DNA from 2 places in the Bacillus sp. VA15 genome. Region 2 is predicted to be linked to the other one. Evidence: predicted binding sites of a transcription regulator. Region 2 holds the regulator's gene; the other holds the start of a gene.
What was found. The regulator NrdR, encoded in region 2, represses ribonucleotide reductase genes. The targets are predictions, from matches to a motif close to AACACNATATATNGTGTT.

Region 1: nrdI (class Ib ribonucleoside-diphosphate reductase assembly flavoprotein NrdI) is a predicted target of NrdR. The motif match lies at 1,572-1,589, and genes of this name have one in related genera.

What each region holds. Positions count from the first base shown of each region.
Region 1 is NZ_JBVQPQ010000002.1:143,549-146,963, forward strand. It holds gene nrdE (class 1b ribonucleoside-diphosphate reductase subunit alpha) at 1-1,177, opposite strand, end outside; gene nrdI (class Ib ribonucleoside-diphosphate reductase assembly flavoprotein NrdI) at 1,137-1,529, opposite strand; gene AC0DBE_RS05945 (hypothetical protein) at 1,773-2,003, opposite strand; gene AC0DBE_RS05950 (YmzC family protein) at 2,085-2,357, opposite strand; gene hfq (RNA chaperone Hfq) at 2,554-2,775, opposite strand; gene miaA (tRNA (adenosine(37)-N6)-dimethylallyltransferase MiaA) at 2,815-3,415, opposite strand, start outside.
Region 2 is NZ_JBVQPQ010000001.1:157,071-160,485, forward strand. It holds gene AC0DBE_RS00750 (glyceraldehyde-3-phosphate dehydrogenase) at 1-396, shown strand, start outside; gene speD (adenosylmethionine decarboxylase) at 635-1,015, shown strand; gene nrdR (transcriptional regulator NrdR) at 1,288-1,746, shown strand; gene dnaB (replicative helicase loading/DNA remodeling protein DnaB) at 1,861-3,282, shown strand; gene dnaI (primosomal protein DnaI) at 3,310-3,415, shown strand, end outside.

The sequences.
Region 1 (3,415 bases), on a different contig from region 2:
AAGAAACCTGAGATGCCTGCAGCACTTCAGAGCAAAGGTTAGAAAATTTCACCTTGGAAATATGGTTATTTGCATGCACTTTATTCACGTTATCTTGGAACATGATGTATGGATAGCCTGATTCAGAGCGAAGCATCGCCAGTTTTTCAAGCAATTTCCGCGGGTTGATCTTTTCCTTTTTCACCCGAGGGTTGTCGACAAACTTGTCGTACATTTCGTTCATATCCATCTCATCCATGTGCTGGCCGTACTCTTTATAAATCGTGTGCGGATAAAATACGTAAGCCGCTTTGTCTTCACGTGCAAGCTCAACGAACTTATCCGGAATGACAACACCGATAGATAGCGTTTTGACACGCACATCTTCATCCGCTGAAATCTTTTTCGTATCGAGAAAATCATTGATATCGCGGTGGAAAATGTTTAAGTACGCCGCGCCAGATCCTTGTCTTTGCCCCATTTGGTCAGCATAACGGAACGCGTTATCTAGAAGCTTCATGACGCCTACAACGCCTTTTGTGGCGTTTTCAACATCTTTAATGGCTTCACCTTTCGCGCGAAGCTTGGACAGGTTAAGAGAAACCCCGCCGCCCAGTTTAGAAAGCTGCATAGAGATATCGATCGCTCTTGAAATATCGTTTAATGAATCATTGACTTCGAGCAGGAAGCAGCTCACAAGTTCTCCGCGGCGTTTTCTGCCGGCGTTCAAAAATGTGGGTGTGCTCGGCTGGTATTCCTGATTGATCATCAGGTTCACATATTCTTTTGCTTTCTCAGTGTCGCCGTTTGCGAAGAACAGCGCAACAATTGAGATCCGGTCCTCATAACGCTCGAGGATTCTTTTTTTGTCATTCGTTTTCAAAGCATAGTCATTATAGAATTTAAACGCACTCATGAAGGAAGGAAAACGAAACTTCTTAGCGTAAGCTGTCTTAAACACTTCTTTAATGTCTTCAAAAGAATAAAGGCTTAAGAATTCCTCTTCGTAGTATTGGTTTTCAATCAAATAATCCAGCTTCTCTTTTAAATCGTGAAAGTAAACTGTGTTTTGATTGATATAGTCTACAAAATAGCTATGTACAGCCTCTTTATCCTTATCAAACTGGAATTTTCCATCTTTTTGGATCATGATTTCGTTATTTAACTGGATCCATTTTGGCACTTGATTTTGTGACAACTCTTTCTACCTCCTGAGTAAACAATTCAACGTCTTTAGATGTGCCGCTGAGTTCAAATTTGTGCAAGATCGGCACCTGATATTGTCTTGAAATGGTATCGGCGCTTTTTGCAAAGTTATCGCCCCATACTTTATTGCCGCTCGCAGCGACTCCTAATAAAAGATGGGCGTATTTTTCGAGAAATGATTGTGTTGATGCCGGTACCTGACCGAAGTTTGTCGTGTAGGTGACCAAAACAAACGGAGTGTCCAAGTGATCAATTTCGTCCACCTTGCGTATCTGCTGAAAGCCTGTTTTATTCACAAACCGCTGAACATTCCCTGTTTTCGAATCAAATATGATTTGTACCACGTTTTATCACGACCTATCAAAAAATATGAATCTCTCATCACTAACACTATATATAGTATACTACCCTCTATCAAAAACACAATATATAGATTTGTTTTTATGAAAAATTCATATTTTGATCAAATCAGGCAAATGGGCAGACTCATTAGGGCCCAAAAAAGAGAGCAGAACGAGAATCATCTCTCGTCCTACTCGGGGTGTCGTTTTTAAGCCGATGTATATCATAACATGAAAAAAAACTGCTTAGTAGTCTAGATTTTTTTTTCTTAAGCTATCACAGCATTTTTCGCTCTCTACTGTTTCTTCTATTTCAACATCCGCACCGATCTCTTCTAAAACCGCCTTCAAAGCGCTGATAATTGACGCTTCTCTGACTAATTCTTTTCCGTTCACAATGATGCTTGTTCCGTATTCATAGCAAGAATCATCTTCGCAAATTTCTTCCCAATGATTCACGATCACTTTATGCTTCATTTTTTCACCCTCTGTTTGATCTGTGTCTGTATTTAGTTTAGCGGGTAGCATCCGCTTTGTAAATTCGGATGCTTGTGAATTTTATTCAAGCTCATCATCCGCGTATTCTTTCTTCAGCTTTACCTCATTGCGGGACTCATTATACTCATAAATTTTGATATAGCCGTCCTCCACAACGCCAAAATGATTATGTTCAAGCGGGAACGAGGTTGGCTGAGGCGTTTCATAGTCTGAATTGCCGCTGTCTGTTTCAATGATGGTTTCTTGGTTCCCACACGCCCCGAACAGCAAAAATACAGCTATCCACACAAGCGCAATCCTGATTCGTCTCAGTTCTGCTTCACTTTCAAACAAGGTCGCGTCACTCCCAGATTGTGATTTTTACATGATATTCAAGTTAGTCTTGCATATGTTGATTTCATAAAAAAAGACCGTGCCTTGGCATGGTCTGCTTACAAAAAAGCTTGGAACGGAAGTGGATCAATTTTAAAAAATGGCTGCCGGGATTCCCCCGACAGCCTCCCCATGCCTTGACATGGTATTTTTTGATCTATTCGAGTTCAAGCTGGACGTTTTTTTGCGGCGCAAACGTTGAGATCGCATGTTTATATATAAGCTGCTGCTTACCTTCCGATTCCAGTAATACGGTAAAGTTATCAAAGCCTTTCACCTGGCCACGCAACTGAAAGCCATTCAGCAAAAAAACAGTGACATACGTATTTTCTTTCCGGATTTGATTCAAAAACTGATCCTGAATATTAATCGGTTTCATGTTTCGTCCTCCTTGATTCTCTATATCATACAGTTTCGATTAAAGTTCGAGTTTTCCTGCTATATGTGTGAAAATTTCCTTTTTTTTCAGCTCCATATCAACGGGCGGTGTCATATCGAACCAGGTAACCTGCATTTTGTTGCGAAACCACGTCAGCTGGCGTTTCGCATACCGCCTTGAGTTCTGCTTTAGCTGATCGACGGCATCAGAAAGTGTCACAAAACCGTCAAAATATGCATATAGCTCCTTATAGCCTATCGCCTGTATCGATTGACAGTCTCTCACGTTCCTGTCGTAGAGGCGTTTCACTTCTGGAAGAAGACCTGCCTCCATCATCATATCGACCCGCTGATTAATTCTTGCGTAAAGCGTGTCTCTATCCATTGTCAGTCCGATTAACACTGCATTGTACAGAAGTTCTCGTTTTTGTTCCTTCAAATGCTGAGACATCGTTTTTCCAGACGTATGTAAAATTTCCAGCGCGCGAATGACTCTTCTTGTATTATTGGGATGAATCGCAGCTGCTGCCTCGGGATCTGCTTCTGCAAGTTTGGCATGAAGAAAGTCAGCGCCTTCCCGCTCGGCAGCTACTTGCAGGCTCTGTCGAAACGCAGGATCGTTCGCCTCTTCCGTAAATGTA
Region 2 (3,415 bases):
ACAGGAGCGGCAAAGGCGCTTTCGCTCGTGCTGCCGCATCTGAAAGGAAAGCTTCACGGCCTTGCCTTGCGCGTCCCTGTTCCGAACGTCTCACTGGTTGATCTCGTTGTCGATCTGAAAACTGATGTAACGGCTGAAGAGGTAAACGAGGCATTTAAACGGGCTGCCAAAACTTCGATGTACGGCGTTCTTGATTATTCAGATGAACCGCTCGTTTCGACTGACTATAATACAAATCCGCATTCAGCGGTCATTGACGGGCTTACGACAATGGTAATGGAAGACAGAAAAGTAAAGGTGCTCGCATGGTATGACAACGAATGGGGCTACTCATGCAGAGTCGTTGATCTGATCCGCCATGTAGCGGCACGAATGAAACATCCGTCTGCTGTATAAAATAAGGTCATGGACGCATTTTGAAGAAAAAACCCCTAACAGCATATTTCTGAAAAAACGCACCTTGCAAATTAGACTTAAACACAGTATACTATTTTTCGTGAACTTCTTGCTTGAGACTGTTTCGGAATTACTTAAAGGGTTAGGACCTCTCCGGACTAACTTTCCCCCGTGGTAAATGGCCGACCCAGTTGTTGGAATTTCACTTTTTAATTCTTGTTAAGGGGGGTCCATGACTATGGAAACAATGGGGCGTCACGTTATCTCCGAGCTATGGGGATGCGATTTTGATAAGCTGAATGACATGGATTTTATTGAAAAAACGTTTGTAAATGCTGCTCTAAAATCAGGTGCTGAGGTGCGCGAGGTTGCATTTCACAAATTTGCACCGCAAGGCGTAAGCGGAGTTGTGATTATTTCTGAATCACACTTAACAATTCACAGTTTTCCTGAGCACGGATATGCGAGCATTGATGTTTATACTTGTGGAGACTTAGATCCTAATGTCGCTGCTGATTACATCGCAGAGGCATTACATGCTGATACAAGAGAAAACATTGAAATACCAAGAGGAATGGGGCCTGTGCAAATTAAACAGGCGCAAGCGAAAGTACTATAGTAAACACGAACACAAAGGGAGCTGAAGCTAGAAAGCCATTATGCGCTTTTTAGCTTATGCTCCTTTTATTTTTATAAAGAAACAAGGGTGGTCCAGCTTTTTCTTTTTTCATTTTTTTTGTAAAATAAGAAAGAGATTTTCACAAACCACCAGATGCTGTAGACACAGCTTTACACAACGGCTCTCCCGACAGATGCTTTCACATCTATTTTAAAAGGCGGAGGCTGCCGAAAATACATTGCAGGGAACGAAATAGTTGGGAGCTGATTTTATTGAAATGTCCTTCATGCCAGCATAACGGAACGAGAGTCCTCGATTCACGGCCTGTGGATGACGGAAAATCGATTCGCCGAAGACGCGAGTGTGAATCCTGCCACTACCGGTTTACGACCTTTGAGAAAGTGGAGGAAACCCCGCTCATCGTCGTGAAAAAAGAAGGTGTGCGTGAGGAATTCAGCAGAGAAAAAATGCTGCGCGGTCTCATAAAAGCATGTGAAAAAAGACCTGTTTCACTCAAAACGCTTGAAGACATGTGCTTTGATATTGAAAAAGAACTTCGCAATCAAGGCTGCTCTGAGGTGAAAAGCGAGCTCGTCGGAGAAATGGTGATGGACCGGCTGGCTAAGATTGATGAAGTCGCATATGTACGGTTCGCGTCAGTCTATCGGCAGTTTAAAGATATAAATGTCTTTATCGACGAATTAAAAGACTTAATAAAGAAAGAGCGTTAAAAGAGCTAAGAGGATTCTTCTAGCTCTTTTCTCATGTGCAAAATTGGCATTTGATAGATATGAGAAACGGTGTAAAATGAAAGGTAGAAACAAATTCGGAAGGTTTGAGAATGTATGGCTGACTATTGGAAAGATGTACTGCCTGTAGATCCGTATGTGGTCAAAAGCAGATCGATGCTGCAGGATATAGACAGACAAATTATTACACAACTGTATCAGCCCTTAATCGGCCCTGTTGCATTCTCTCTTTATATGACATTGTGGGGAGAGCTTGAACAAAACCGTCTGTGGGGCGGAGAGTCCACACATAGACAGCTGATGGGGATGACACAGTCTAACTTAAAAACGATCCATCAGGAACAGGGGAAGCTCGAAGGCATCGGATTGCTAAAAGTATATATGAAGGAATCCGAGCGGCAGGAGCGCCTCTTTATATATGAACTCCTTCCGCCGCTCAGGCCAAATGATTTTTTTGAAGACGGAATGCTGAATGTTTTTCTGTACAATAGAGTCGGAAAAACAAAATATCAGCAATTAAAACAATTTTTCACGCACCCGGCCATTTCAGAAGATGCGAAGGACATTACGCGGCCGTTTAATCATGCGTTTGAATCGCTACAGCCGAGTGAATGGAAGCTCACATCTGATATGGAGGACACGGTGAGACTTGCGCAGGGCACAGAGTATACTTCTGTCGGACAGGCACCGTCCTACACCATAACGGAGGATGTGTTTGATTTTGATTTGTTTTTAGCGGGACTTTCTGAGACGATGATTCCGAGAAAAGCAATGACTCAGCAGGTGCGGGACACAATCAAAAAGCTTTCTTATCTGTACGGCATAGATCCTTTGCAGATGCAAAATGTCGTGATGAGCGCGATTGATGAGCGTGACGTCATTACGACGGAGGCTTTAAGAAAAGCGGCAAGTGACTGGTATCAAATCGAAAGAAACGGACAGCTGCCTGACTTAGTGGAAAAAACACAGCCGGTGCATCTGCGTGAAGGCGAAAAACCGGCGGAAGGGGATTCGCTGGACGGGAAACTGATCGCATTGCTTGAGGCGATTTCTCCGAAGAAGCTTCTGCAGGACATTGCCGACGGAACTGAGCCGTCAAAAGCTGATCTGAAAATCATAGAAGAAATTATGTTTGAACAGAAGCTCGAGCCAGGCGTTACAAATGTGTTAATTTATTACGTCATGCTGAAAACCGATATGAAGCTGTCGAAAAACTATATCCAAAAAATCGCGTCGCATTGGGCGCGCAAAAAGGTAAAAACGGTCAGAGAAGCGATGAAGCTCGCGATAGAAGAAAACCGCCAATACCTTGAATGGGCTGAAGGGAAAGCAAATCAACCATCAAAACGAAACTCAAAAGTGATTCGCGAAGAAAAACTTCCTGACTGGATGAAAGAAAAGGAAACAGCGTCCGATTCAGAATCCGGACAGCAGAAGCTGCAACCTCAGGATTTGGAAGAACAGAAGAAAAAGATGATGGAAGAGATGCAAAAACTGAAAAAATACTCTGCCTATTAAAGACAGAGATGCGGGGTGAAGTAATAGATGGAACCAATCGGCCGTTCCCTGCAGGGCGTAACCGGCAGACCGGATTTCCAAAAACGTCTTGAACAAATGAAGGAAAAAGTCATGAAGGATCAAGATGTTCAGG